3 regions of the Shinella sp. NM-101 genome follow, and region 3 is predicted to be linked to each of the others. Evidence: riboswitches for the same ligand, from Rfam matches in the RefSeq annotation. Region 3 holds a riboswitch; each other region holds the start of a gene.
What was found. Region 3 has a riboswitch for cobalamin ahead of L0976_RS04685 (aromatic ring-hydroxylating dioxygenase subunit alpha). Riboswitches for the same ligand answer to the same signal wherever they lie in the genome.

Region 1 (9,560 bases), on a different contig from region 3:
TCGGGCCGATGGTCGCCGCGCTCTTCATGTCGGCCTGGTCGATCTTCGTGGCCGAGCGGCAGCTCCCCGGGGACAAGCCGAAAACCGGCCTGCCATGGACGCAGCAATAGGGGCATCCTTCGTGTGGAAGGCGCCTAGGATCCGGTGTTCCGGATCGCGGCGCTTCCTGCGTGCGCGAATGGACAGGAAACGGGCTCGCTCACGGGCGTTGCATTGCGTTGCGAGCGAAAGGCTGCGGATTTCTCATAGGACAGCTTGCGAAGACGCATGATCGAGCCGAGCGGCCGATGCGCCGCGATGCCGTTCCAGGGACTGAAGCGCATGCCGTCATCCACGGCGACCGAACGGTCTTCGTTCCAGGCCGCTTGAGGCCCTGCAACGAGCCGGGCGACCGTGACGAAAGGGCTCATCGTCTCGTCCCAGGCTTCGACGCTTTCGACCGGCATGTCGTCGAGGCCGGTGCACAATTGGGCCTGAAGGTGCCAGACGGCCGTTTCCTCGATAAAGAAACACTCGACCGCGTGCCGGACGACATCGGGATCGTCGCCGGTATCGAGCCGCGTTCCGGCCAGCGCCCGGAGATTGTCGGAAGCGGGAACGATGGCGAGTTTGGCGATGTAGTCGCCGTGGCGTAGCGGCAATTGGGAGAAGAAGCTTTCGCCGAGGATGTGGGTCGGCGGATTGCCGCCGAGCGACTTGAGCGTCGCGCTTTCACCGCCGACCGCCTCGACGACGGATTCAAGCCCCTTGAAGACCTTGGAAAGCAGCTCCTTGGCGCCTTCGAGGCGGTCGGTCGTCAAGGCCAGCATCTTCAGGCTGCGCAGGAACGCCTTTCCGCTCGGCGAATTGAAGGCTTTCCCGTTCACCATCACGAAGTCCTGGCTCGCGGAGCCGTCCGAACCGGGCAATCGTGCGCCATCGACGTCAAGCACCTTCAAGGCCATGCCGCGGGGCGTGGAAACGCTATCGTGCAACAGATCGCCCGGCGTCGTCGAGAGCCGGACGACGGCGTCATGGGTCCGAGGCGCGGCAAAAATGCCTTGAGCCAGTTCCAGCGGAAGGTCGGGGAGGATTTCGAGGCGCGCGGCGAGCAGGCCGTGGCTCTTTGCATGCACGCAGCGGATCGCATGGCCGCTGTCGGCATAGGTCTTCTCGGCGATGGACAGCATCGTCTCCGCGAGCTCGCGCGCGGTTTGTGGCTCGTCCGGTTCGACATGCTCGATATCGGGATGGTAGCGAAGCGGCGTGACGGCGAGGCGGTCGGTCATTGAACGATCTCGCTTTCCAGGATCTTGTCGATCGTGATCGGCAGATCGCGGATGCGCTTGCCGGTCGCGTGGAAGATCGCGTTCGACACGGCGGCGGCAACGCCGACGATGCCGATCTCGCCAAGGCCCTTCACGCCGATCGGGCTTGCCTTGTCGTCGTCCTCCTCGACGAAGATCACGTCGATGTCGTGGATATCCGCATGGGCGGGCACATGATATTCGGCCAGGTTATGGTTCATGATGCGGCCGGTGCGGTGATCGATCATGCCCTCCTCGTGGAGAGCCATGCCGATGCCCATCACCACGCCCCCGAGAATCTGGCTGCGGGCCGTCTTGGGATTGAGGATGCGGCCGGCGGCGATGGCGCTGACCACGCGCGTCACGCGCACGACGCCCAGCTCCTCGTCCACCTTTACCTCGACGAAGACCGCCGAATGGCTGTAGGCGGCATAGCGCATCATGGACAGCATATCGGGGCCGACCTTGGCGTGTTCCTCGATCGTGTCGGGGCCGGCCGCCGCCATGATGTCGGCAAGGGCGATGCCGGCCTGGTGGTTGCTTTCGAGGACGAGGCGTCCGTCGGCGATTTCGACCTGCTCTTCGCTCGCCTCGGCGAGCGGCGAATTCTCCATCGACCCGGCATGGCGAAGAAGCGTCTTCACGACGGCTTTCGCCGCCGCCTGCACGGCCGAGCCGGTGGTCGCCGCCGTCCAGGATCCGCCTTCGACACCGGTCTTCGGAAGATCGGAGCTCCCGATGTCGACGGTCACCGCATCGATCGGGCAATCGAACGTTTCCGCCGCGATCTGGCCGAGGATCGTGTAGGTCCCGGTTCCGATGTCGGAGGCCGCCGCGCTGACCCTGACCTTGCCGTCGGTCGACAGGCGGACCTTCGCTTCGCCTTTCGACATCATGGCTTCCCAGATGCCGCCCGCCATGCCCCAGCCGACGAGGTCGTTGCCCTCGCGCATGGAGCGCGGCTCCGGCGAGCGCTCCGACCAGCCGAAACGCGCCGCGCCCTCGCGGTAGCAGGCATGCAACGCCTTGGAGGTGATGGCCTTGTCCTGGTTCTGGTCGCGGTGGACGAAATTGCGCACCCTCAGTTCCAGCGGATCGATGCCGACCTCATGGGCAAGCTCGTCCATGGCCGTTTCGAGCGCGGCGATGCCGCTCGCCGCGCCCGGTGCGCGCATGTCGCCGGGCGTTGCGAGGTCGAGCTTGACGAGTTCGTAGGAGATTTTCACATTATCGCATTTGTAGGCGAGGCCGGACCAGTTCGCGACGTTCTCCTGATAGTCTTCATGGCGGGAGGTGGCATGCACGGCATGGTGCAGGACGGCCTTTAGACGGCCATCCGCATCCGCCGCCAGCGAGACGGTCTGCACGCAGGAAGGGCGCCAGGAGAGGTAGAACATTTCCCGCCGGGTCATCTCCACCTTCATCGACCGGCTGAGGTCGAGGCTCGCCATCACGGCCAGGAAGAGGTGATGCTTCGGCCGCAGCGCCTGGCCGAAGGCGCCGCCGACGAAGTCGTTCTTCACGATCACCTTGTCGGGGTCGAGGCCGAATACGCCGCAGACATAGTCGCGGCTGTTCTGCGAGCCCTGCGTCTTGTCGTGGATCGTCAGCACGCCGTCATCCTCGAAGCGCACGGTGGCCGCGAACAGCTCCATCGGGTTGTGATGCTCGCCCGAGAGCAGATAATCGGCGGAGACCTTGTGCGGTGCCGCGGCAAAGGCGGCCTCGGCGTCGCCGCGCGGGGGCGGAGGCAGGAGCTGCTTCATGCGGGCGACCGGCGGCTCGTAGCTGTCGTGCCGTTCGGCGAGGATGTCCGTGTGCGGCCTTTCGGCCGCGTAGTGCGCGTGGATCAGGGCGGCGGCGTCACGCGCGGCCTCCGGCGTCTCTGCGACCACGAAGGCGACAGGCTGGCCGTCGAACAGCACGCGGTCGTTCTCCAGCGGGCGGAACGGATGGCCGGGCAGCGCCACGGCATCCTTCCACTTGCTGTCCCGATAGGCGGTTTTCGGCCGGTTCTCGTGGGTATAGATCTTGACCACGCCCGGCACGCGCTCCGCCGCGCGCACGTCGAGCGCGATGATGCGGCCGGTGGCAACGGTGGCGAGCGCCGCGTGGCCGAAGAGCATTCCGGGCTCGAAATGCTCCGCCGCATATCTGGCCTGCCCGGTCACCTTGAGCGGTCCATCGATGCGGGAGATCGGCAGGCCGACGATTCTGGAACGGTCGAGCATTCTTGCCTCCTATTGGATTGCCTTGGTCGTCTGGCTCTGCGGCATGCCGCTGGCCGCCTGCCGCAAGGCGCGGACGATCGCCCGTCGGGCGAGGGGAATCTTGAAGTCGTTGCCGCCCTGGCCCCGGGCATCGAGGAGCAGGCGGTCGGCCACCTGCCGGAATGTCTCGTCCGCCGCCGGCGCGCCTGCAAATTCCGCCTCGGCGAGCGGATCGCGCCAGGGCTTGTGCGCCACGCCGCCGAGCGCGACGCGCAGGTCGATGATGCGTCGGTCGGCGATTTCCATCGCAGCGGCGACCGATACCAGCGCGAAGGCATAGGACAGGCGATCGCGCAGCTTCAGATAGGAGTAGTGACCGGCAAAATGGTTGGCCTCCAGACGGATGCCCGTGACGAGTTCGCCGCGCTCAAGAATATTGTCGCGGTGCGGCTCATCCCCCGGCAACCGATGGAAATCGGTAAAGGCGATGTCCCGTGCGCTGTCGGGCCCTACCACTTCCACCGTGGCGTCCAGCGCCGCGAGCGCCACGCACATGTCGGAGGGATGCACGGCAATGCATTTGTCGCTGGCCCCGAGGATGGCGTGCATGCGGGTAAGGCCGCCGATGGCCGCGCAGTCGCTGCCCGGCTCGCGCTTGTTGCAGGGGGTGGACGGGTCGTAGAAATAGGGGCAGCGGGTCCGCTGCAGCAGGTTGCCGCCGGTCGTCGCGGCGTTGCGCAACTGCGGCGAGGCGCCGGCGAGGATGGCGCTTGCAAGCAGGGGAAAGCGCGCCTCGATCCGGGCATCGTAGGCGACGGCGGAATTGCTCGCCAGCGCGCCGATGCGCAGGCCGCCATCGGCAAGCGCCTCGATCTCCTTCAGGGGAAGGGAATTGATATCGACGATCGCGTCCGGGTGCGCCACGTCGTATTTCATGAGGTCGACAAGGTTGGTGCCGCCGGCCAGGAACTGCGCCTGCGGGCTGGCGGCAAGCGCGGCCACGGCATCCGCGACGGTTTCGGCGCGGGTATAGGCAAAGGGTTTCATTCCGCCGCCTCCCGCCAGGAAGCCCGGCTCGAAAGCACATCCTCGATGGCGTCGGCGATGTTGGTATAGGCGCCGCACCGACAGAGATTGCCGCTCATCAATTCGCGGATGTCGTCGCGCGTGTGGGCATGGCCTTCATTCAGGAGCCCGATGGTGGAACAGATCTGGCCCGGCGTGCAGTAGCCGCACTGGAAGGCATCATGCTCGACGAATGCCTTCTGCACCGGATGCATCCTTTCCGGCGTGCCAAGACCTTCCACGGTGGTGATCGCAGCCCCGGAAAGGGTGACGGCAAGCTTGAGGCAGGCATTCATGCGCTGCCCGTCGATGACGACGGTGCAGGCGCCGCACTGGCCATGGTCGCATCCCTTCTTGGTACCGGTCAGTTCGAGGTCGCTGCGCAGGAGGTCGAGGAGTGTCGTCCAGGGATGGACATCCAGCGTATAGGGCGTGCCGTTGATCGTAACGGAGAGGGGACAGGTGGGTAGACGGCTTGCAGGAACGGTGTCCATCGGTTCTGTCTTTCATTGCGAGGATGGATCGCTAACGAGAGGCGCTGGGCTTTGTTCCTGCCGGGGCGGTGATGGACGCCGGCCATGTCGCCCGCAAGCCCGGGAATATCGCAGTCCGGCTTCGCCAGGCTGCGCGAATGCGTCGATGCAGCGGATGGAAGCTGTCGTTCAGGGTGCCGGCGATGTCGTTATCTCGCGGGTCATTGCGGACGATAAGTGGAATGCTGGGCCATTCAGGGTGCCATGCCGAAAGCCTCGGCATGGATAATTGGGAAGCCGGTGCGATGCCGGCGCTGCCCCCGCAACGGTAGCGGAACGAAATCTCGACGAATGCCACTGGCCGCCCGGCCGGGAAGGCGTCGAGAGTGTCCTCGAGGGACGGTTCCGAAGCCCGGAAACCAGCCTTGAAGCAAAGACTCGGCCGATTGCGGTGGGCGATCGAGAGGCGAACGGCGTTGTCTTGCAATCGCTCCGTTCCTTCCTCTCTCCACCCGTCGTCGGGAAACGATGCGCACCGCCGTCCGGCGGCTCGCAAACGTTGCGATCGCGATCCTGCCTGCCGAGGAGCGGGCAGGACGGCTTCAACCCAGGAGGAGACAGACTATGAGCAGGAACAGAGGCGTCGTCTACATGCGGCCCGGCAAGGTCGAGGTGCGCGACATCGACGACCCGAAGCTGGAGGCGCCGGATGGCCGGCGCATCGAGCACGGGGTCATCCTCAAGGTGATCTCGACCAACATCTGCGGCTCCGACCAGCACATGGTGCGCGGGCGCACGACGGCGATGCCGGGTCTCGTGCTCGGGCACGAGATCACGGGCGAGGTCATCGAAAAGGGCATCGACGTCGAGATGCTGGAGGTCGGCGACATCGTCTCGGTGCCATTCAACGTGGCCTGCGGGCGCTGCCGCTGCTGCAAGTCGCAGGATACCGGCGTCTGCCTCACCGTGAACCCGTCGCGCGCCGGCGGCGCCTACGGCTATGTCGACATGGGCGGCTGGATCGGCGGGCAGGCGCGCTACGTGACGATCCCCTATGCCGACTTCAACCTGCTGAAGTTCCCCGACCGCGACAAGGCGATGGCGAAGATCCGCGACCTCACCATGCTGTCGGACATCCTGCCGACCGGCTTCCACGGCGCGGTCAGGGCGGGCGTCGGCGTCGGCTCGACGGTCTATGTGGCCGGTGCCGGTCCGGTCGGCCTCGCGGCTGCCGCTTCCGCCCGCATCCTCGGCGCGGCGGTCGTCATGATCGGCGATTTCAACAAGGACCGCCTGGCGCATGCCGCCAGGGTCGGCTTCGAGCCGATCGACCTTTCCAGGAGCGACCGGCTCGGCGACATGATCGCCGATGTTATCGGCACCAACGAGGTCGACAGCGCCATCGATGCCGTCGGTTTCGAGGCGCGCGGCCATGCCGGCGGCGAGCAGCCGGCCATCGTCCTCAACCAGATGATGGAGATCACCCGCGCCGCGGGCTCCATCGGCATCCCCGGCCTCTATGTCACCGAGGATCCGGGTGCCGTGGACGACGCGGCCAAGCACGGCAGCTTGGCGCTGCGCTTCGGCCTCGGCTGGGCGAAGGCGCAGTCCTTCCACACCGGCCAGACGCCCGTGCTGAAGTACAATCGCCAGCTCATGCAGGCGATCCTGCACGACCGCCTGCCGATCGCCGACATCGTCAACGCGAAGATCATCGCGCTCGACGACGCGGTCCAGGGCTACGAGAGCTTCGACCAGGGAGCGGCGACGAAGTTCGTGCTCGACCCGCATGGCGACCTGCTGAAGGCAGCCTGACGGCATGATCGGGCACCGGCCGGCAAGGCTGGCCGGTGCCTTCCTTACCGCTCCGCAGTCGAAGGCGGCGTTTCATCGCCAGCAGGCTGCGGAGCTTCTTACATCCCGAACCGTTCGACCTGCCGCCGGATCTCCGCCATCGGCATGCCGCTGCCTAGCAGCACGGACAGGAGGATGCGGGCCTTCTGGGCGCTGAGGTCACCCGCGAAGATGACGCCGCCTTCGGCGAGCGTCCGTCCGCCGCCATTGCCGTAGATCGGCTTCACGCGCCCCCGCTGGCAACGGCTGGTCATGACGACCGGAATGCCCTGGCCGACGAGCTCTATCGCCGCTGCGGTCACCGGCGGGGTCGCATTCCCCCGGCCGAAACCCTCGATGACGATCCCCTTCACGCCGGCTGCGGCGGCAAGGCGGATGGAGCGGTCCGTGGTCCCGATCCCCAGCTTGACGATCTCGACGTCTTCCTCGACGCGGTCCGTTGAGATCGTGCCGGCGAGGTTGGGGCGTCGGTGCACGATCACGGTGTCCCCGTCGACCTCGCCGAGCTTGCCGTGCTCGCCGGACACGAACGTGTCGACGCGCGATGTGTGAGACTTCGTCACGTCGCGCGCGGCGTGGAATTCCTGCTCGAAGCACAGGAGCGTGCCGAGGCCGCGCGTGCCCGGAGCGCCGGCCACCCGCACGGCGTCCGCGATGTTGCGCGGGCCGTCGCTGTCCGGCGCGTCGGCGGCGCGCTGGGCGCCGGTGAACACGACGGGCTTGTCGCCGTCAACGAGCAGGTCGGCCATATAGGCGCTCTCCTCCATCGTGTCCGTCCCGTGGGTGACCACGACGCCATCCACCGCGGGATCGGCGAGGTGGGACGAGATTCTTCGGGCGAGCCTGAACGCATCGCCAAGCGTCAGGGCATAGCTGCCGGTTGTCATTAAGTCGTCCACCACCAGATCGAAGCCGTCCAGGGGATCGTGCAGTCCCGTGCGGAGCGCCTCGCCGCGAAGCTGCGCGGTGACATGCCCCGTGGCGGAATCCGCCCGCGAGGCGATCGTCCCGCCGGTGGTTATGAGAGCGATTCTGGGCATGTTGCACCTCTTCCCGGGCTGCCGCTCGGATCCGGCGGTTGAGCATCAAGGCATTCGGCAGCGACCCGCCGAGATCAAAGGCCGGCATTCCTCGCCGCGGTCAAAACGTAAGGCAAGGCTTACTCGAACCGGATTGCCTCAGCGACCGGCCCACCGGCGAAGACGAAAACGGTCTGCGATGGCTGGCGCGCCTGTGCCTTCGTGGCGAGGAACCGCGACGAGGCGGGCCGAAGCGCGTCACGCACCGGCCGCGCCCCGCAGCCAGAGCATGGCGTTCTCCAGGTTCGGCTCCGGCTCGGCGCGGTCGAGCTTGAGGTCGGCGGTGATGTGCTTGAGGTGGTGCGCCATCTCGTGGCTGGCCGCCTCGCCGTCGCCCCGCTCGATCGCCGCGACGATGGCGCTATGCTCGTCGCGCGGGCAGCCGGTTTCCGCCTCGGCATGCACGAGGATGGCAAGGCAGGTCAGCACCTGGAGCTCCGTCATGAGGCGGATGAGATACGGATTGCCCGTCATTTCCGCGAGCTTGAGATGGAACTCCCCGCTCAGCCGGACGAGGGTGGAGCGGTCCTGCCGCAGGCGGGCTTCGCCTTCCATGGCGATATGCTCGTGCAGCGCCGCCAGGTGCTCCGGCGTCCGGGTCTCGGCAATGCCGCGCACCATCGCGGGCTCGACCATCTCCCGGACGTGAAGCATCTTGCGGGCCTCGTCGCGGTTGGGAGAGGCGATGGTGCATCCCTGGTTCGGGGTCTTCTTGAAGACGCCGATCTCCGAGAGCTTGGCGATCGACTGGCGCACCACGGTGCGGCTGACGTCGAAGGCTTCCGAGAGCTGCGCCTCGGTGATCCGCAGCCCCGGGGGCAGGCGCTGCTCGAAGATCGCCAGGATCAGTTTCCGGGTGACCTCCATTTCCGTGTAGCCGTGGATCCTCTTCAGGCTGCCTGCGTCTTTACCGGGATCCGCCGCAGCCTTCCGGCCTGTTCCTTCCATCGATCACTTCCTCCGCGAGGCCGCAGCCTCCCCCAAATAAACGCCACGGTTTCAATCGTGCTGCACTTTTCTCATGCGGCCCGGGAAAAAGCAATTGACAAGCGACATTATTGAACACTCTATTGTATCCAATAATAAAAACAGAACGGGAAAAGCATCTATGACCGTCCGGACCGGTGCCGGCGATCGCCCTCCTGTGGAAAATGAACCGAAAAAGGGGAACAATATGAAAGACATGCTGAAATTCATCACGCTGGGACCCGTAAGCCGCCGGGCACTGCTCGGCGCAACCGTTGCGTTTGCCGTAGCCGGCACCCTCGCCAATCCGGTGCCGGCCTTCGCGCAGGCCGCGAAGGAAACCCTCCTCGTCGGCGGCCCGCGCACGCCCGAGTCGCTCGACCAGGAATATCCGCCGACGGAGGCCGTTCATGAAATGCGCCGCAACGTCTACGAGCGTCTGCTGACCTACGAGATGAAGACCGGCGACGACGGCGTTCTCTACGAGGACTTCGCGAAGATCACCGGCGCGCTGGCCGAAAAATACGAGGTCGCGGACGACTTCAAGTCGATCACGTTCCACCTGCGTCCCGGCGTCGTCAGCGGCGCGGGCAATACGCTCACCGCCGACGACGTCATGTGGTCGTT
Region 2 (9,560 bases), on a different contig from region 3:
CAGCACCGCCTGGTCACGGTCGATGTCGTGAAGAACCAGCACGTCCTGGTCGCCCGCGGTGGCAGCCGTCTCGACGATCTCGTCGTTTCCGTCGCCCATGCCGTAGACATAGGTGTCGGAACCATCGCCGCCGATGAGAAGATCGTTGCCTGCGCCGCCTTCGATGACGTCGTTGCCGAGGCCGCCGGCAATGACGTCGTCGCCGTCATTGCCCATCAGCACATCGTCTCCGGCTCCGCCGAAGATGCTGTCGCGGCCGGCACCGCCCAGCACCGTGTCGTTGCCGTCGCCGGCATCGATGCGGTCGTCGCCGCCGTTGCCGAGGATGGTGTCGTTGCCGCCGAGGCCGTAGATCGTCTCGTCGGCATCCGTGCCGGCAAGCACGTCACGGCCGCTGGTGCCGTTGACGACATGGCCGCCTTCGAGGCCCGAGGTCAGGTCGACCACGGTGAGATTGTCGAAGGACAGGCCGGCATTGCCCCAGGAGTAGAGGCCGAACGTGCCGGCATCCAGACCGCGGTCGCCGACCGGATAGGCGAACAAGGCCTCGTCATTGAGATAGGCCGTGATCTTGTCGCCGACGACCTCGAGGCGCAGCTTCATCGGCTGGCCCGGCTCGTACTTGCCCGGCACCTGCGCGAGGATTTCCTCGACGCCGTCCTTCATCCGCACGAGGTTGAAGATGCTTCCGGCACCGTTGCTGGGGCTGCGGTCGAGGATGCCGTCGGCATCGAGCTCCAGCTTGTAGTAGTTCTTGGCGTCCTTGTAGCGGAAGAGGAAGCCGAGGCCGTCCTTGTCCGGCGTCTCGATGGTCGCCTCGATCGCATAGTCGGTCCAGCGCAGCGCCGCCGGATCGTTGTAGAGGGCATAGGTGCCGAGGCGCAGGACATTGACCCCGTCGCCCAGCGGGCTCCAGCCGCGTTTCCAGTAGTCGGACGAGGTGGCGCCGGTCCAGGTCAGTTCACGGCTGGCAAGCTCGGTCGTCTGCACCAGCTTGCCGTTGTCCAGCACCCATTCCGATTGCTTGCCGTCGGCGCCCTTGCCGCCGAACTCGCCCTCGTCGACGATGGTGAAGCGCGACAGCGCATCCGCCGACGAGAAGTCCTCGTTGACGAGGATCTTGCTGCGGTCGACGACGGTGACGTCCACGCGGTCGGTGGAGGTCGTGCCGTCCGCATCGGTGACGGTCAGCAGCAGCTTGTTGACGCCGGTGTTAAGGTCGACGGTCGCCGTCTTGCCGGTCGCGATGATGTTTCCGGCAAGGTCGGTCCACACATAGCTGACCAGGGCCTTGTTGCCGAAGGAGCCGGAGGCGTCGAGCGTGGCGAGCGCCTTGCCGTTGCCGTCGGTGTCGTAGAGCCGCTGGTCGATGCCGGCCTTGGCGGTGGCGGCCACCTTCGTCACGGCGATGTCGTCGAAGACGGAGCTGCGCTGGCCGCTGGAATAGACGCCGACCGTGCCGCCGGAAAGCGGCGAGGCATCGACGACAGGACCGGCGAAGACGTTCTTGTCACCAAGGAAGACGTTGATCGTGTTGCCGGTGACGGCCACGAGCAGCGGGATTTCCATGTTGTAGGGCGAGCCTTCGTTGACGGAGGCAAGCACCGTCTCGACGCCGTCGACGACCTTCACGAGCTGGCGGCGGTTCGTCTCGCCGTCGAGCGTGAAGCGATAGTGGTTCTTGGCGTCCTGATAGTAGAAGAGCACGCCGATCGTGTCGTTGTCGAGCTGGGTCAGCGTCGTCTCGAAGACGTAGTCCGACCAGCCGGTCGAGCCGGAACCGGTGTAGACCAGCTTGTTGCCGGCCGCATCGCTCTGGTCGAAGAGGGCCGCTTCCGGCGCGGCAAGGCCGTCCGTCGTGGACTGACGCGAGAAGACGGTGCCCTTCAGCAGGAAGTTGCCCGTCGCCCCGTTCGTGCCGCCGACATCCGTCGACCAGCCATCGGCATTGCCGTCGTTGAAGGTCTCGACGAGCAGCGTGCGGTCGCCGCGCACGATCACGTCGACCGTGTCGGTCGACTTGACGCCGTTGACGTCCGTGGCCGTGAGCGTCAGCTTGTGCTTGCCGAGGTCGAGCTTGGCGGTTGCTTCCTTGCCTTCGGCGACGACGTCGCCGTTCTCGTCCGTCCAGACCCACGACGTGACGTTGCCGGGCAGCATCGACCTTGCGCCGGAGAGGGCGACATCGGCAAGCGCCGCGCCCGAGGGAGCGTCCGCCACGATGTCGTCGCCGGCATCGGCCATGGCACGGGCAACGCCGCCGCCGACATTGACGTTCTCGAAGACTTCCTGATGGCCGCGGTAGTAGCCGGTCAGACCGTCACGGTCGAGTTCCGGCTTGCTGCGGAAGCCGTCCAGATAGTCGTCGAAGCCGGTGAAGTAGGTCTCCGTCGTGATGCGGTTGTTGTCGGGGTCGATGGTGACGAGGCGGATCGCGCCGTTGCCGCCGTTGCTGCCCTTGCTCTCGTCGCCGTTGCCGGTGATCTCGCGCGACACGCCGTTCTGGTAGTTCACCAGGAACTGGAAGACCGGCTCGCCATACTGGTTGTAGGTGATGTCGGTTTCCGCGCCGTCGCCGAAGATGTGGCCGGAGAAGGTCATGACGATGTTGGGATAGCGGGCGAGCAGCTCGCGCGAGACATATTCGCCGTCATTGGCGCCGGCCTGGTCGGTGCGCATGCCGTAGTCGTAGCCGGCGCCCTCGTCGTAGAGCGGCAGGGCGAGGTTGTCCTGGCGGCCGGCATAGCTCGTCAGCGAGTGGGTGGCGAGCATCACGCGGTAGTCCGGGTGGGCCTCGATCACGTCGCCCGCCCAGCGGATCACGTCGTCGCGCGGGCCGAATTCCAGCGAGATCGACAGCCATTTCGTGCCGTCGGGCGCGGTGAACGTGCTGTAGGTGTTGCGCGCGCTCATCAGCTCCTGGTCATAGGAGCCGCCGAACGTGTCGGGGTTGGTCGCCTTCTGCTTGTCCGGCGAGAAGCGGCTGTCGAGATAGTTCGACGAGTGATTGGCGGCGTTGCCGCTGCTTCCCTGGTCATGGTTGCCCGGCAGGAGGGCGTAGGGGATCTTGCCGTCCAGCTTGCGCAGGGCCGCCTCGGCGATGTCCCACTGGCTGGACTGGTTGGTCTGCGTGATGTCGCCCACATGGGTCATGAAGACGATGTTATGGCTGTCGCGGTTGTCGACCAGCCATTGCGTCATGTCGGCGAAGAAGTGCTTGATGCCGTCGTTCGACGTGTAGTCCTGCGTGTCCGGGAAGACGGCGATCGTATAGGCGTTCGGCCCGGCGACGCGCACGCGGAAGTCGTCCGTCACGGAATTGCCGGCCGCGTCCGTCGCGGTCACGCGGACATCCGAGTGGCCGAGTTCGGCGAAGTCGAGCACCAGCTTGTTGCCGTCGGTCAGGGTGGCCGTCACGACGTCGCCGTTCTTGTTCTGGACGGTGTAGGTCAGGCCTTCGCCCGAGAAATGCTGGGAAAGGTCGATCGTGGCGTTTTCCGCATCCGGGGTGACCATCATGTCCTTGATGGCGACGGTCTTCACGACCGCGTCCGGATCGGTGGTCGGCTCCTGGCCGACCTGCGGCACGCCGGCGGCGTCCGGCGTCGTGGTGGTCGGCGTGGTGCCCTTGCCCGAAAGCGTGCCCTTGCCGAATTCGGCTGTCACGGAACCCTGGCCGAAGCGGAATTCCGTGCCGTTGTGCTGCAGCGCGTCGGACTTGAAATCGTCCGGGACGATGCCGCCGGGACGGGCCTTGCCCAGCACGGAAAGCTCATCGCCGGACAGCACCTTCTCGATGAACAGGAAGCTGCCGAGATAGCCGGAGGAGGTTTCGCCGTCATTGTCGGAGAAGATCAGGAAGCCGTTGGACTTGTCGATGGTGAAGCGCGCGGCCAGCGAGCCGGTCATCTTCTGCGCGGCGATGAATTCGCCGTTGACGTATTTGCTCATGGTGACGGAGCCGTCGCTGCCCTTCTCGATCGTGAGGCCCACGCGGTTCCACGCATCGAGGTTGGCGGCACCGCGATAGTCGCTGTTGATGCCGAGGCCGAAGCTGCCGCCGGCGACATTGCCGAAGATGTCGGCGTCGCTGCTGTTGGAGGTGTCCGTCTGCAGGAACGGGATCCAGCCGCTCGACGTGCCGGACGACGGGAAGTACACGTCGTAGACGAGGCTGTAGGAGGATACCGTGCCCGTGCCGCCCGGCGTGACCAGCAGGCCCTGCTGCTTGCCGAGGCGAGGGATGGAGAGGAGCCAGTCGTCGGAAGACTGGATCGGCGTTGTGAGATTGGTGGAGGACGTCATGTCGGCCTTCTCTCTGAGGTGAAACGGGGTCGGCTCGATGCCGCGCCTTACCGTTAGAGAATGGCCTTGCAGGCCGAATGACAGTTCCTTAACAAATCGTTTACCGGCCATAGCGATTTCCGATGGCTGCCATCGGATTCGTCATCTGCCTGTCAGCATCCGCCCGAATATTCCCATCCGCGGCCCGAACGGCCCTCGTTCTGTCAATAGAAGCGGATGCGATGTCGATTGCGCAATTGAAAGCCTTCCATGTCGTCGCGGTGTGCGGTGGCTTCTCCCAGGCCGCCCGGGACATGGCGATAAGCCAGTCCACCCTGTCGGCCCATGTGCGCGACCTGGAGGCCGCCTGCGGCTTCAACCTTCTCGAACGCCGGGCGCGCGGCGTCTCCCTCAGCTCGAACGGCGAGCGCCTGCTGGAGATCACCACCCGGCTGTTCGCGGCAGAACGCGAGGCCAATGCCTTCCTGCGTGGCGAGGCCGGTGCGAGCGGCGGTCACCTGCGCGTTGCCGCCGACGGCCCGATCCTCGCCCTGCCGATCCTCTCGCACATGAAGAGCGAGCGTCCGAAACTCACATTCTCGCTGTCGATCGATAATTCCGCACGCGTCATCGAGCAGGTCATGGACTATCGCGCGGACGTCGCCATTACCGCGCGTGTGCCCAATGACCCGCGGCTTTTCGGCAAGCACTTCCTCAGCATGCGGCTCGGTCTGTGCGTGCCGCTGGATCACCCGCTCGCCGGGGAGCAGAGCGTCACCATGCGCGCGCTGGAAGGCCTGTCCTTCGTCATGCGCGAACGCGGCTCGCGCACCCGCGAGGTTTTCGAGAAGAATCTCGCGGGTCACGCCATTTCCATCGAGCAGATCGTCGAGATTTCCTCAAGGGAAGGCGTTCGCGAAGCCATCGCCAACAGGGTGGGATGCGGCGTCATCGCCGATCTCGAACTCGGCAATGACAACCGCCTCGCCTTTGTGCCGATCGAAGACGCCCACGAGATTATCGACGAATACGTCATCTGCCTCGCCGAGCGCCAGCACCTTCCGCTGATCCGCGGCTTCATCCACGCGGCGGCCGCGCTGCACTCCGCCCGCTGAGGCCGATCGCGATCCTGCCGCGACAATGGGCGCCATCCACGCAATCTCCATGAAACGCACACGAAACCGGGATACTCGAATGCGAGCATCCGGCGGGGTGCGGTGCCGGCAGCGAGCCGGCCAGACGAGGAATGGCATGATGAGACCGTTTCAAAGAGACAGCAGCGCCAGATATCCTGTATCGATCCGCATCCTGCACTGGCTGCGGGCCATCCTGATCCTCGGGTTGATCGCCTGCGGCTGGTACATGACCGGACGCGCCGAGGACGACCCGACGGCCGCGATCCTTTATCCCAACCACAAGCAGTTCGGCGTGCTGGCCTGGCTGCTGGCGCTGGCGCAGCTTGCCCTTCGCTGGCGCTACCGTGCGGTTCTGCCGCACGCGCCGGACGCCCTCAAGCCCTGGGAGAAGCGCCTGTCCCACATCACCCACCGGCTGATCATCGCCTTGACCATACTCACTCCGCTGCTGGGCTACGCGATGTCCAGCAGCCTCACGGACGGCGACGGCGTGCCTTTCTTCTTCCTCTCGCATGTGCCGGAGGTCCTGCCGAAGAACGATACGGCCTTCGCGGTGTTCCAGGCGCTGCACGCCTATAGCGCCTATATCCTGCTGGCCTGCGTCCTCCTGCACATAGCCGGCACCGTGAAGCACCGGCTGCAGGACAGGGGCGGTCCGACCGACGTGCTCCCCCGCATGCTTTGATGCGGGCGAACCATGATCGCGGCCCGGTCCCGTGAACCTTCGGCGACCGGCGGCGCGTCGGTGTTCTGACATCCTCTCTTTCATCCCGTTTCGGCCGGCCCGATCCGGCGGCCTTGCAAGCGCCGATGCTATTCGCTACGGGATGACGGTCGGTTTCCGGAAGGGACTAAGAGGGAATCCGTGGCCAAAGACGGCCAGCCAAACGGAACTGCCCCCGCAACTGTAGGCGGCGAGCTGAACTCGGAAAATCCACTGGGCCCCGCGCCCGGGAAGGTCGAGGAAAGCGACGACCCGTCAGTCAGGAGACCTGCCGACGCAGATGACCAACCGAGCGGGTCGGCTCGGGCGGGCTTGTGATCGGCGTCCTGCATTTCGATCCTCGGCCTTCCTTCGTCCCGCCAACATTGCAACGGAAGGGATACGATGTTGAGGTTCACGACGGCGTTCATCGCCACTTTCGCCCTGGCGCCGATGGCGTTCGCGGCCACCAGCTATCCGCTGAAGCTGACGAGCTGCGGCCACGAGGTCACCATCGAGAAGGCGCCGGACAGCGTCGTCAGCGTCGGCCAGAGCACGACCGAGATCCTCTACATGCTCGGCCTCGCCGACAAGGTGAAGGGCACCGCGCTGTGGATCAATCCCGTCCTGCCCGAATTCGCCGAGGTCGACAAGACGGTCGAGCGCCTCGCCGACAATGCGCCGAGCTTCGAAAGCGTCGTGGCAAAGAAGCCGGAGCTCGTCGTCACCGCCTACGAGTGGATGATCGGTCCGCAGGGGGCGGTCGGCACGCGCGAGATGTTCGATGACGCGGGGATCGCAAGCTGGATCATGCCGACCGAATGCGTCGGAAAGGACAACACGCAGAGCATGGACGGCGCCCGCACCAGGCTGTTCGACACGGCCCTGCTCTACCAGGGCATCACGGAACTGGCCGAGATCTTCGACGTCTCCGAACGCGGCGAAAAGCTGGTCGCCGACCTCAGGTCGCGCGAGGAGTCCGCGGTCCGCAAAGCCAAGGACCTGAACCTGCCCGAGGACGTTTCCGGCGTGTTCTGGTATTCCTCCGCCGACATCGAGATCGACCCCTATGTGGCCGGCCTCAACGGCGTGCCGGGCTGGATGCTCTCCAAGCTGGGCGTGAAGAACGTCGTCACCTCCGAGGAGGAGTGGCCGACGGTGGGCTGGGAGACCATCGCCACGGCGAGGCCGACCTTCATCGTCGCGGCCGAAATGAACCGCCGTCGCTTCCCCGCCGACGACATCGCCGTCAAGCGCGAGTTCCTGACCACCGATCCCGTCGCGAAGGAGATGGAGGCGGTCAGGCAGGATCGCATCCTCACGATCGAGGCGAATGCGATGGACCCGTCGGTTCGCGCGATCTTCGCGCTGGAGAAGCTGTCGAACGCGCTTTCCGGGTTCGGTCTGTCGAAATGAGACAAGGCGCTGCGGTCCATGGCCTCGGGTGGCTCTTCTGGCTGGCTCCGGCCGTGCTGGCCGCAGCGCTGCTGTTTGGAACGGCGGTCGGCGAGACGCGCATCCCGCTCGCCACCGTCTTCGACGTCCTGGCGACGAAAGCGGGCTTCCTGGACCGTGCGATCGATCCCATCGAACTCAGCGTGATCTGGCACTATCGCATGTCGCGCGCGGTGGTGGCGGCCTGCGGCGGCGCCAGCCTCGCCCTGTCCGGCCTCATCCTCCAGGCGCTCTTGCGAAATCCGCTGGCCGAGCCCTATCTCCTCGGCATTTCGGCTGGAGCCTCCACCGGGGCCGTCGCCGTCACCGTCGCCGGTTTCGGCGCGGGGCTGCTCAGCATGTCGGCCGGAGCCTTTGCCGGCGCCATCACGGCCTTCGTGCTGGTCGCGCTGCTGGCCCGCGCCGCGGGCGGCGGAACCGGCATGCGCGGCGCGGCGGTGATCATCCTTGCCGGGATTGCGGGATCGCAGATGTTCAACGCCCTGACGGCCCTTATCATCGCGCAGTCGGCAAGCGCCGAGCAGGCGCGGGGCATAATGTTCTGGCTGCTGGGCAACCTTTCCGGCGTGCGCTGGCCAGACACCTGGCTGGTGCTGCCGATGACCCTCGCCGGGCTCGGCATCACGTTGTGGCATGTCCGGGCACTCGACGCCTTCGCCTTCGGCGCCGAGAGCGCGGCCGCGCTCGGCATCGACGTGCGCCGCACGCAGGTCGTGCTGATCGGAACGGCGACGCTGGTGACGGCGATCATGGTCTCGGTCGCCGGCGCCATCGGCTTCGTCGGGCTCGTCGTGCCGCATGCCATGCGCATTCTCGTCGGCGCGCGCCACAGCCGGCTGGTGCCGGCGACGGCACTCGCCGGGGCGGTCTTCCTCGTCGTCTCCGATGTCGTCTCGCGCATCGCCCTTCCTGGGCAGGTCCTGCCGATCGGCGTCGTCACCGCGCTGGTCGGTGCGCCGGCCTTCGCCTTCATCATGGTCAGGGGAAGGCAGCGATGACCGACAGGCCCGTACTCGAAGCGGCCGGCGTCGCCCGGATGGCCGGTGGCCGCCCGATCGTTTCCGGCATCGATCTCGGCGTGCGCGCCGGCGAGACGCTCGGCCTGATAGGACCAAACGGCTCGGGAAAATCGACGCTCCTGAACATGCTGGCCGGGCTCGTCAGCCCGAGCCGGGGCGAGATCCGCCTCGCCGGCCGGCCCATGGCGCGCCTCAGCCGGCGCGAGGTCGCGCGCTCCATCGCCTTCGTCGCCCAGCAGGCCGAGACGGGTGAGCGGATTTGCGTGCGCGATGCGGTCGAGCTCGGCCGCACGCCGTGGCTCGATGCGCTGCGGCCGTGGGGCCGCGAGGACGACGATGCCGTGAACGCGGCGCTCGAGGCCGTCGATATGCAGCACATGGCTCGCCGCGACTGGGCGACGCTCTCGGGCGGCGAGCGCCAGCGGGTCCATATCGCCCGCGCCCATGCGCAGAAACCGCAGCTCCTGCTTCTCGACGAGCCGACGAACCATCTCGACATCCACCACCAGATCGCCATTCTCGACCTCATCGGAACGCTCGCGGTGACGACCGTCATCGCCCTCCACGACCTCAACCACGCACAGCGCTGCGATCGATTGCTGGTGATGAAACACGGGCGATGCGCGGCCCTCGGGCCGCCGCACGAGGTGCTCACCGCACCGCTGATCCGCGAGATCTTCGCCGTCGAGGCCGAACTCATTCCCCATCCGTCCGGCGGCCGGCCGGTCTTCGCCTTCCAACGCCTTGCCTGAAAGGACACTCCATGCTGCTCCGACTGACCCTTCTTCTCGGCCTCCTCGCATCCCCGGCCGTGGCCGAGACCTTCGAGGTGAAGATGCTCAACCGCAACGCGACGGGCCCGATGCCCTTCGAGCCCGAATACCTCGTGATCAAGCCTGGCGACACGGTGAAATTCCTCGCCACGGACCCCGGCCACAACGCCGCCACCATCGCCGGCATGAT
Region 3 (9,560 bases):
CGGAAAAGCCGGCCGCAGGGACGGCCGGCTTTCCGAGGTCAGACGTTCATCGCAGGCTCAACGGCGGGCGATGATTTCCCGGCCGTCGATCTTCATCTGGACGCCGAGCTTGCCCGTCGTGCGGCGCACGAGGAAGCGCGGGCGGCGGTCCGCGAAATAGGAGTGGCGGCGGCGCTGCCTGGCGGGGCGGCTGCCGACGGTCAGGCTGTCGTCGAGCGGGCGGGCGATGCCGTCGGCTTCCACCATCAGCATGGGGATGCGGTAGGCGTCGGCCCAGCTTCGCCAGTCGGCGGCGATGTCGCACAGATCGTGCGCCACCAGAAGCGGGATGCACAGGTCCGGATCGTCGTGATGCAGTTCCAGCGTAACCGTCACGTCGCCGTTGCCGTGGTCGATGGCGCGGGCGGCAACGCCCTTGAAGGCGCGGGCCGGCAGCGCGATGGAGAGCGGCAGGCCACTGGAGGGGAGGACCTTGCGCAGCACGGCGCCGCGCTCGTCGAGGGTGATCGTGGCGTCGGTTCCCTCCGTGCGCAGCTCAAAGGTCACCTGCTGCGGAAAGCGCCTGGGATCGAGCCGGAGCGTGGTGTCGGCCCAAGCCGGCTTGGAAACGGTATTCAGCATGTCTTTCGCCCTTGTTTTCCTTGAGAGCCGTGTCCGGTCTTCTCATCGGGACTTTGCGTCCTCTGTGGGGGAGAATAGGCGCACCCCCTTCCACGCCGCTTAAAAATTGCGGTTAAGAAAACTTTGCAGTTCCTGATGGTTAGCAAAACCGAACGGGCTAGGGTTTAGGAGACGTGAACGCCGCGAGCGCCTTTGCCGAAGGAGAGCCGACAGGCCGGGACAAGCCTCGCGCGCGACAATGCCGGCGATCGGCCTGCGCGCGGCCGGTGACCGGAAGGAACGGGTTCTCCATGCTGTCGACCTATACGAGCTACAACCTCATCTCGAAGGACATGCTGAAGTCGCTGGACCGCACGGCGGCGGAGACGAGCAATGCGCGCGAGGCCGAGTACTACAAGGAGAACATCGGCAAGGTCGGCTCGGTCGACGCGTTTCTCGATGACTACCGGCTCTATTCCTATGCCATGAAGGCCTACGGCCTCGACGACATGACCTATGCCAAGGCCTTCATGCGCAAGGTGCTGGACAGCGACCTGACCGACGCCAACAGCTTTGCCAACAAGCTGTCCGACGAGCGCTACCGCAACTTCGCCAGCGCCTTCAGCTTTTCCGCCTCGACCGCAACGCCCCAGACGGAAACCCAGCTCGACGAGATCATCGGGCTGTATTCCGCCACGGCCGCCAATGCCGGCTCGGCGATCAAGGAGGAGACGCGCTACTACAATATCGTCATCGACACGGTGACGAGCGCCGATCAGCTCCTCAACAACGACCGTCTGCGCAACTATGTGTTCACGGCCTTCGGCATCGATCCGAACACCTATTCGCGCACGGTGGTGCGCGGCGTCCTCGGCAGCGATCCCGACGATCCGGGCAGCTATTTCAACACCACGTTCGGCGTGCGCGCCGAAGAGGCAGCCACGGCGATCGAGGCGGCCAATGCGGAGCTGGCCGGCCTTCCCTCCAACGATGCCAACAAGGCACGGATCGCCGAACTCAGGGCGGAAATCACACGGCAGAACGCGGTCATCGCCAATGCCCAGAAGTATCGCGCGCTGGCGGAGGCCTACAGCTTTGCCAGCGACGGGACGGCGACGGCCGGCACCGTGCAGGATGCGGCGCAGAAGGCGGGCACGAACCAGCTCTACACGCTCTCCAATCCGCGCGTGACGTCCGAGGCGGCGCTGATGAACAAGGACTATTTCGAGAGTCGCATCGGAAGCATCACGACGGCGCACGAACTCGTCAGCGATCCCCGCCTCCTGAACTACATCAAGGTCGCCTTCGACCTCAACAAGGCGTCCGTCGTCAGCTCCACGATCTCCAATATCCTGACGAGCGACCCCGACCCGAACGACGCGACGAGCTACATCAACCTCTTCGGCGGCGCCGACAAGGCGAAGTACGTCGCGCTGCGCGCCGCCTTCAACTTCCAGGAGGACGGCTCGCTTGCGGCCGGCGACACGGCGCAGACGGCCGCACAGACCGCCGCTGCCGCCCGCGGTTACATGGTCCACTACAACGACAAGGACGACGATGCGGACGCGACCGCCGTCAAGCGGTTCAAGAGCCAGATCGGTGCGGTCAAGTCGGTGCAGGACTTCGTCGGGGAGGCGTCGGTCTACAACTTCGCATTGAAGGCGTTCGGGCTCGATCCTGCCAGCGTCTCTGCCTTCACCGTCAAGAGAGTGCTCAAGAGCGACCTCAACGATCCCAGGAGCTATGTGTACCAGCTCAAGGACGACCGCTTCGTCCAGCTTGCCAAGGCGTTCAATTTCGGTGCGGACGGCAATATCACCGCGCCGAAGCTGGCGCAGTCGGAATCCGAGATCCTCGTCATGTCGCGCGCCTATGTGACGGCGAAATCCCGTTTCGGGACGAAGGACGACAAGGCGAAGGCTGAGGAAGAGGCGAAATATTACGCCACGCAGATCCAACGGGTCGAAACGACCAAGGAATTCCTCTCCGATGAGCGTCTCGTCTCCTTCGTGCTGACGGCGAACGGCATCGATCCGAAGAGCGTCGATCCGGTCTTCATGGAGAAGATCTTCGCGTCCGACCTCGACGACCCCAAGAGTTTCGTGAACCGGCAGGCGGACCGCGGCTTCCGCAAGATCGTCGCCTCGTTCAACTTCAACGCCGAGGGCAAGATCAAGCAGCCGGACGATGCCGAGATCCAGTCGCGCCGCGGCATCTACGAGACGATCGACAGCCATGTGCGCCAGATGCTGGAGGAGGAGGCGGGCAACGACAATGCCGGCGTGCGCCTTGCACTCTATTTCGAACGCAAGGCCGCGACGATCACGACCCCCTACGACATCCTTGCCGACGACGCGCTCTTCGAGGTCTTCAAGGTGGTCTACCAGCTTCCCGACGAGGTGGGCAGCGCGAACATCGACGCCCAGGCCGAAATGATCAAGCGCCATCTCGACCTCAAGGAGTTGCAGGACCCGCAGGCAGTTTCGAAGATGATCGTGAAGTTCTCCGTGCTCTACGACCTGAACAATCAGGCGACCACCGATCCCGCCCTCTCGGTGCTGACGAATTCGGGTTCCTCCGGCATCAGCGCGGACCTCATGATGTCGCTGGCGCAGCTTCGCACCGGCGGGGCCTGATCAACCGGCGACGACCTTGCCGGGATTCATGATCCCTGCGGGGTCGAAAGCGCGCTTGACCCTCCGCATCAGGTCCATCTCGATCGGCTCGCGCACGGCGGCAAGCTCGTCGCGCTTCAACTGCCCGATGCCGTGCTCGGCGGAAATCGAGCCGCCGTATTTCAGCACGATGGCGTGGACGAGATGGTTGATCTCGCGCCAGCGGGCAAGGAACGCCTCCTTGTCGGCGCCGACGGGCTGCGAGATGTTGTAGTGGATGTTGCCGTCGCCCATGTGGCCGAAGGAGCAGATGCGCGCGCCGGGGATCGCCGCCATCACCGCCGCATCCGCTTCCGCCATGAAATCCGGAATGGAGGAGACGGGCACGGAGACGTCGTGCTTGATCGATCCGCCCTCGGGCTTCTGCGCCGGCGACATGCTCTCGCGCATGTGCCACAGGGCCTTGCGCTGTTCCCCGCTTGCGGCGATGACGGCATTTTCCACCAGCCCGGCCTCGATGCCTTCGGCCAGCAGCGCCTCCATCATCCGTGTCGCCGTTTCGGCGGCGTCGGAGGTCGAGATGTCGACCAGCACGTACCAGTCGTGCCGGGTGGCCAGCGGATCGCGCACGCCCGGAATGTTTCGCGTGGTGAAATCGACGCCGAGGCGCGGCATCAGCTCGAAGCCGGTGAGCGCCGTGCCGCAGCGGCTGGAGGCGCGTTCGAAGAGGGCGAGCGCGTCCTTCACCGATTTCAGGCCGGCAAAGGCGACCTCGTGGCCGAGCGGACGGGGAAAGAGCTTCAGCACCGCCCCGGTGATGACGCCGAGCGTGCCTTCCGCGCCGATGAAGAGGTCGCGCAGGTCGTAGCCGGTATTGTCCTTCTTCAGCCGGCGCAGGCCGTTCCAGATTTCGCCGGTCGGCAGCACCACCTCCAGGCCAAGGCACAGATGGCGCATGTTGCCGTATGCGAGCACCGCGGTGCCGCCGGCATTGGTGGAAAGGTTGCCGCCGATCTGGCAGGAGCCTTCCGAGCCGAGCGACAGCGGGAAGAGCCGGTCGACGGCTTCGGCCGCCTTATGGATGTCCGCAAGGACGCAGCCGCCGTCCGCGACGATCACGTTGCCGACCGGGTCGACGTCTCGGATGCGGTTGAGGCGGGAGAGGGAAAGCACGACATCCGCCGCCCCCTCGCGCGGCACGCTGCCGCCGACATGGCCCGTATTGCCGCCCTGCGGCACGATCGCGGTGCGCGTTTCCGTGGCGAGCGCCAGGATCGCCGAGACCTCCTTCACCGAGCCGGGCCGCAGCACCAGCGGAGAGGTGCCGTGGTAGAGCCCGCGGCTCTCGACGAGATAGGGGGCGATGTCCCTGTCGTCGGCGAGGGCATATCCGGGGCCGGTGATGTCCGCGAAGCGGGCGATGAGATCGGGGGTGAGCGTCGCCTTGACCATCGCGCGTTTCTCCTAGCTGCGGGGCGCCGCCGCGCGCTGCAGGCGGTCGTTGATCGCCTCGCCGAGGCCGGTCGTGGGGATCGGCGAAACGGCGATGGAGCGCGCGCCCGCCGCATCCGCCGTCTTCATGTAGCCGAAGAGATTGGCGGCCGCTTCGGCAAGGTTGCCGCTGGGGCTGAGGTCGAGCACCAGCGCGGCCTCGCCTTCTCCGGGAAGCGGCGTGCCGCCGAAACGGATCAGCGCCTCACCGGGTTTCACGTCGCCGGCATCGAGGCGCACCGGGGCGTCGGGCGCATAGTGCGAGGCCAGCATGCCGGGCGCCTCGATCGTTGCGCCCGCCTTGTCGCCGCGCGTGACCGGGCGGCCGATGACGCGCTCGACGTCTGCGGCGTCGAGCCCGCCGGGCCGCAAGAGCCGGATCGTCTCCCCCTCGACCTTGAGGATCGTGGATTCGAGGCCGACGGTCGTGGGGCCGCCGTCGAGCACCAGTTCCAGCCGGTCACCGAAATCCTCGGCGACATGGCGGGCGGTGGTGGGGCTGATGCGGCCGGAGGTGTTGGCGCTGGGGGCTGCGAGCGGCCGGCCGAAGGCGGCGATCAGGCGGCCTGCGATGCCGGTCGGCACGCGGATGCCGACCGTGTCGAGGCCGGCGCGTGCCAGCGGATGGATGGGACTTTCCGGTCGGATCGGCACGATCAGCGTCAGCGGGCCGGGCCAGAAGGCCTCGGCGATCCGGCGCGACAGCGGGTCGAAGACCGCGTGCCTTTCCGCCATGGCAAGATCGGCCATGTGGCAGATCAGCGGATTGAAGCGCGGCCGGCCCTTCATTTCATAGATGCGGGTTATGGCCAGCGGATCGGTGGCGTCGGCGGCAAGGCCGTAGACCGTCTCGGTGGGAATGGCGACGGGCACGCCGCGCGCGAGCGTCTCCACGGCGCGTGCCAGCGCGGCCTCGCCATCCGTCCGGGTATCCACGATATCCGCCATGTCGTCCTTCCGTCTTTCTGCTTCCTTTACAGGGCTTTGGCCGTGGCTGCCAAGACCGCGCGGTTGCCTAAAATTCGAGCGACCGGGTTAGAGGGGCCGAAAGAGCCGCCTGTTATACGGGGGCCAACAGTCCCGCACGCAGGTCCCCATCATGACTCACAGAAAATCCTCGAAAACCGACATCGCCTTGCGGATCGCGATGGCGATGAAGCAGATGGGCATTGACGGCCTGCCGCGCAATTACGAACTGGTCTACGAGGCCTATGCCGGCAGCAATCCGGATCTCGTGCGCGACTTCATCGCGCTCGGCAAATACAAGTCGCAGGCCGCCCTCGACGAACTCGGCCGCAAATACCTGCCCCACCAGCACGAGGCGAGCGTGCTGCAGCGTTCGGCGGGCGCGCTCAGCAGCGAGATGAGCAACTTCATGCACCTGCTCAGCCAGGAGCGCTCCTCGCTCAACGACTACGGCCGCCTGATCGGCGAGGCCTCGCAGGTCATCCGCGATGCCGGACGCCTTGGCGAAGGCGCGCTCGGCAGCTCGCTCGAGGCGCTGCAGCGGGCGACCGAGCAGCGCGTCAACCATGCGGCGGAAATGGCGGAGAAGGTCGCGGCGCAGACCGCCGCCATGGAAAGCATCCAGAAGGAGATGGTGGAGTTCGAGGCGACGAAGTTCATCGACCCGCCGACCAGGCTCGGCAACCGCCGCGCCTTCAACAAGGCGCTCGCCCGCGTCTACGCCAATCCGCAGATGCCGCTGCTGTGCGGCGTGGCGATTGCGGAGGTCGATGCCGAGCGGCGGTTCTCGCCCGGCCAGATCGAGGCGCTGTCGGACCATCTCGTCACCTTCTATGGCGGCCTCATCCGCCAGGCCTTCCCGGCGCAGGACCTTGCCGTGCGCTTCGACGGCCTGCGTTTCGGTTTCCTGTTCAACACCGCGGACGAGGGCGAGGTAACGCGCCTTGTCGATCTCCTGCGCGCGGCCTTCCAGGCGGTGCCGCTGCGTGATCCGCGCACCGGCCGCAATCTCGGCAATCTCACGCTTTCCACCGGCGTGTGCATGACGGACCGGGCCGACAGCGCGCTCGACCTTTCGTCCGCCTGCGAACGGGCGCTGGCGGAGGCGAAGGCGGCGGGGGGCGACCAGATCGTCGTCTACGGCCGCGGCGACGAGGTGCCGGCCGGCAAGGAGTGGATGCTCTACAAGGCTTCGTGAGCCCGCGTCAGAGCGCCTCGATGGCCCTGCGCAGGGTTTCGTTGCGCGCACCGAGCATCAGCACGTTCTTCATGGCGAGCTTCGGGTCGTCCGTGCGGAAGATGACGCCGTTGCCGCGCACCGTCCGGTCGATCGTCAGGCGCCCTTCATCTTCCGCCGGCGCGATGGCGACGGCGAAATACATGCGTCCCGGCTTTTGCGAAATGCCGGCGAAGAACTGTTCCCCGTCGCCGATCTCGGCGAGGAAATTGGCCATGTAGAAGGCCCATTGCACATTGTCGAACTCCGCAAAGCGCGAATTGGCAACCGTGATGTGGCAGTAGCCGAGATGCGGCGTCCCGGCGAGCGTGCGGTGGAAGATCAGCTTCGGGAACTGGATCGAACGGTGGAAGCCGTTGATGCGCTCGTGGGTGACGTTGCCCGCCCGCTCCAGCTTGCGGCCCGTCCGCTCGGCCACCTCCTGGTAGCTGAGATAGCGCTTCTCGTTCGGGCTCCAGCTAAAATTGCGCTCGATGCGGCCGGTGCGCAGGAATTCCGTATGAACGGCGGAGCGCGGCGGGTTCGCGCGCTTGAACGCCACGGCGTCGTAGTATCGGAATTTCGTCTGCTGCACGCTTCGACACCCCGTCCTCGCGCCCGGATTGCCGGAAAGCTTATGAAAACGTCGTTAAGCATTCCTTTCCGTGCGGCTGCCTTCTTTTGCGCGTCACAATCATGGTCGCAATATGACAAGAGACTGATCGCGGATGCGGGCGTGCCGAAAGAATGGGCGGCCTGCCGTGAAAATCGGCATATGTAGTTGAGTTAAGTGGAGAAAACCGGATTCTATCTGTGCTCCATGCTCCGTCTTGACTGTCGTCAAATCAGAATGGCATGTCGTTTTCCGACATGCCGCGCCGCCGCGCTTGCGGTTAGATGGAGACACTCAAGGTGCTGCCCCCGCAGGGGGGTGGAGAATTGGGAAGCCGGTTGAAGTCCGGCGCTGCCCCCGCAACGGTGTTGGAGCAAGGTGCAGCAGCGGCCACTGGACGGGAGGTCTGGGAAGGCGTTGCACCGGTCAGGCAAGGCACGACCCTCGAAGCCGTCCGGCTTCGAAAAGGGAACGGCCCGGCAGGACGCTCCTCAGCCCGGAAACCAGCCTGGAGAAACGATCGTGACTGGCTGCGGCGGGCGGCCGGGAAGCGTGCAGCCCGTGCGGTCTTCCGCCCGGATGCCGTCTCCTCCCGTGCGCCTCGGCCCAAATCTGGATTAGTTGAGGATCCGCCATGGACATCAGCAGCGACGTGCTCCGCAAGCTCAAGAACCGGCGCGAGGGCTACAGCCTCGAGCAGGCCTTCTATATCGACCCCGACCACTACAAGCTCGACCTCGAGACGATCTGGTATCGCGACTGGCTGTTCATCGGCCATGACTGCGAGATCCCGAAGGCCGGCAACTTCTTCACCGTGCAGGTCGGCGATTATCCCGTCGTCATCACCCGCGACCGTTCGGGCACCGTCCGCGCGCTGCACAATTCCTGCCGCCATCGCGGTTCGCGCGTGTGCACGCAGCACAAGGGCACCTCGGCCAAGCTCGTCTGTCCCTACCACCAGTGGACCTACGAGCTCGACGGCTCTCTGCTCTTTGCCCGCCACATGGCGGCGGATTTCGACAAGACGCAGCACAGCTTGAAGCAGATCCACTGCGAGACCGTCGGCGGCTACATCTTCATCTGCCTCGCCGACGAGGCGCCCGACTTTTCCGCCTTCCGTTCGACGGCTGAGCCTTATCTCGCCCGCCACCGCCTCGGAGAGACGAAGGTCGCCTTCGAGAGCACGATCATCGAGAAGGGCAACTGGAAGCTCGTCTGGGAGAACAACCGCGAGTGCTACCACTGCGCCGCAAACCACCCGGAGCTCTGCCGCACCTATCCGGAAGCGCCGAGCGCGACCGGCGTGCAAGGGGCGAAGGACGATCCGGTCATCGCCGCGCATTGGGCGAAGTGCGAGGCCGCGGGCCTGCCGAGCGAATTCCGCATCTCGCCGACCGGCCAGTTCCGCGCTGCCCGCATGCCGCTCATCCAGGATGCGGAGAGCTACACCATGTCCGGCGCGCGCGCGGTGCAGCGCCCGCTCTCCAACGACATGCTGGAAAGCCATGTCGGCACGCTGCTGCTCTTCCACTATCCGACGACGTGGAACCACGTCCTCGCCGACCACGCCATCACCTTCCGCGTGCTGCCGCTCGGCCCGGAACTGACGCAGGTCACGACGAAGTGGCTCGTCAACAAGGATGCGGTCGAGGGCGTCGACTACCGTCTCGACGAACTCACCCATGTCTGGACCGAGACCAACGACCAGGACCGCCGGATCGTCGAGGAAAATGCCTTCGGCATCCGCTCGCCCGCCTACCAGCCCGGCCCCTATTCGGCCGAGGACGAGGGCGGCGTCATGCAGTTCGTCGAATGGTACTCGAACTTCATGATCGAGCGGCTCGACGGCGCCAAGAAGCCGCTTACCAAGGTCGCGTGACATGACGGTCGTCAGCCATTTCCACCATTTCGACGAACTCAATCCCTGGCACGACCGCCACAACCTGCTGGAGTGCATCGCCGTCACCGTGGAAACGGCTGATGTGATGACCTTCACCTTCAGCTCCGACCAGAAGAACTGGTTCCGGTATCTGCCGGGCCAGTTCGTCACGCTGGAGCT

Region 1: another riboswitch for cobalamin. It lies ahead of fdhA (formaldehyde dehydrogenase, glutathione-independent); the one in region 3 lies ahead of L0976_RS04685 (aromatic ring-hydroxylating dioxygenase subunit alpha).
Region 2: another riboswitch for cobalamin. It lies ahead of L0976_RS20705 (ABC transporter substrate-binding protein); the one in region 3 lies ahead of L0976_RS04685 (aromatic ring-hydroxylating dioxygenase subunit alpha).

The regions. Positions count from the first base shown of each region.
Region 1 covers NZ_JACBFT010000003.1:111,405-120,964, forward strand. The annotation lists gene L0976_RS07585 (AI-2E family transporter) at 1-110, shown strand, start outside; gene L0976_RS07590 (catalase family protein) at 135-1,268, opposite strand; gene L0976_RS07595 (xanthine dehydrogenase family protein molybdopterin-binding subunit) at 1,265-3,517, opposite strand; gene L0976_RS07600 (xanthine dehydrogenase family protein subunit M) at 3,527-4,543, opposite strand; gene L0976_RS07605 ((2Fe-2S)-binding protein) at 4,540-5,055, opposite strand; cobalamin riboswitch at 5,275-5,477, shown strand; gene fdhA (formaldehyde dehydrogenase, glutathione-independent) at 5,659-6,849, shown strand; gene L0976_RS07615 (asparaginase) at 6,948-7,928, opposite strand; gene L0976_RS07620 (GntR family transcriptional regulator) at 8,166-8,915, opposite strand; gene L0976_RS07625 (ABC transporter substrate-binding protein) at 9,142-9,560, shown strand, end outside.
Region 2 covers NZ_JACBFT010000012.1:111,806-121,365, forward strand. The annotation lists gene L0976_RS20690 (Ig-like domain-containing protein) at 1-4,305, opposite strand, end outside; gene L0976_RS20695 (LysR substrate-binding domain-containing protein) at 4,527-5,399, shown strand; gene L0976_RS20700 (cytochrome b) at 5,536-6,105, shown strand; cobalamin riboswitch at 6,239-6,435, shown strand; gene L0976_RS20705 (ABC transporter substrate-binding protein) at 6,529-7,539, shown strand; gene L0976_RS20710 (iron ABC transporter permease) at 7,536-8,576, shown strand; gene L0976_RS20715 (ABC transporter ATP-binding protein) at 8,573-9,349, shown strand; gene L0976_RS20720 (pseudoazurin) at 9,361-9,560, shown strand, end outside.
Region 3 covers NZ_JACBFT010000002.1:168,233-177,792, forward strand. The annotation lists gene L0976_RS04655 (DUF6101 family protein) at 58-621, opposite strand; gene L0976_RS04660 (DUF1217 domain-containing protein) at 912-3,236, shown strand; gene L0976_RS04665 (FAD-binding oxidoreductase) at 3,237-4,667, opposite strand; gene L0976_RS04670 (L-threonylcarbamoyladenylate synthase) at 4,680-5,654, opposite strand; gene L0976_RS04675 (diguanylate cyclase domain-containing protein) at 5,806-6,870, shown strand; gene L0976_RS04680 (DUF6656 family protein) at 6,878-7,483, opposite strand; cobalamin riboswitch at 7,782-8,028, shown strand; gene L0976_RS04685 (aromatic ring-hydroxylating dioxygenase subunit alpha) at 8,136-9,380, shown strand; gene L0976_RS04690 (hybrid-cluster NAD(P)-dependent oxidoreductase) at 9,382-9,560, shown strand, end outside.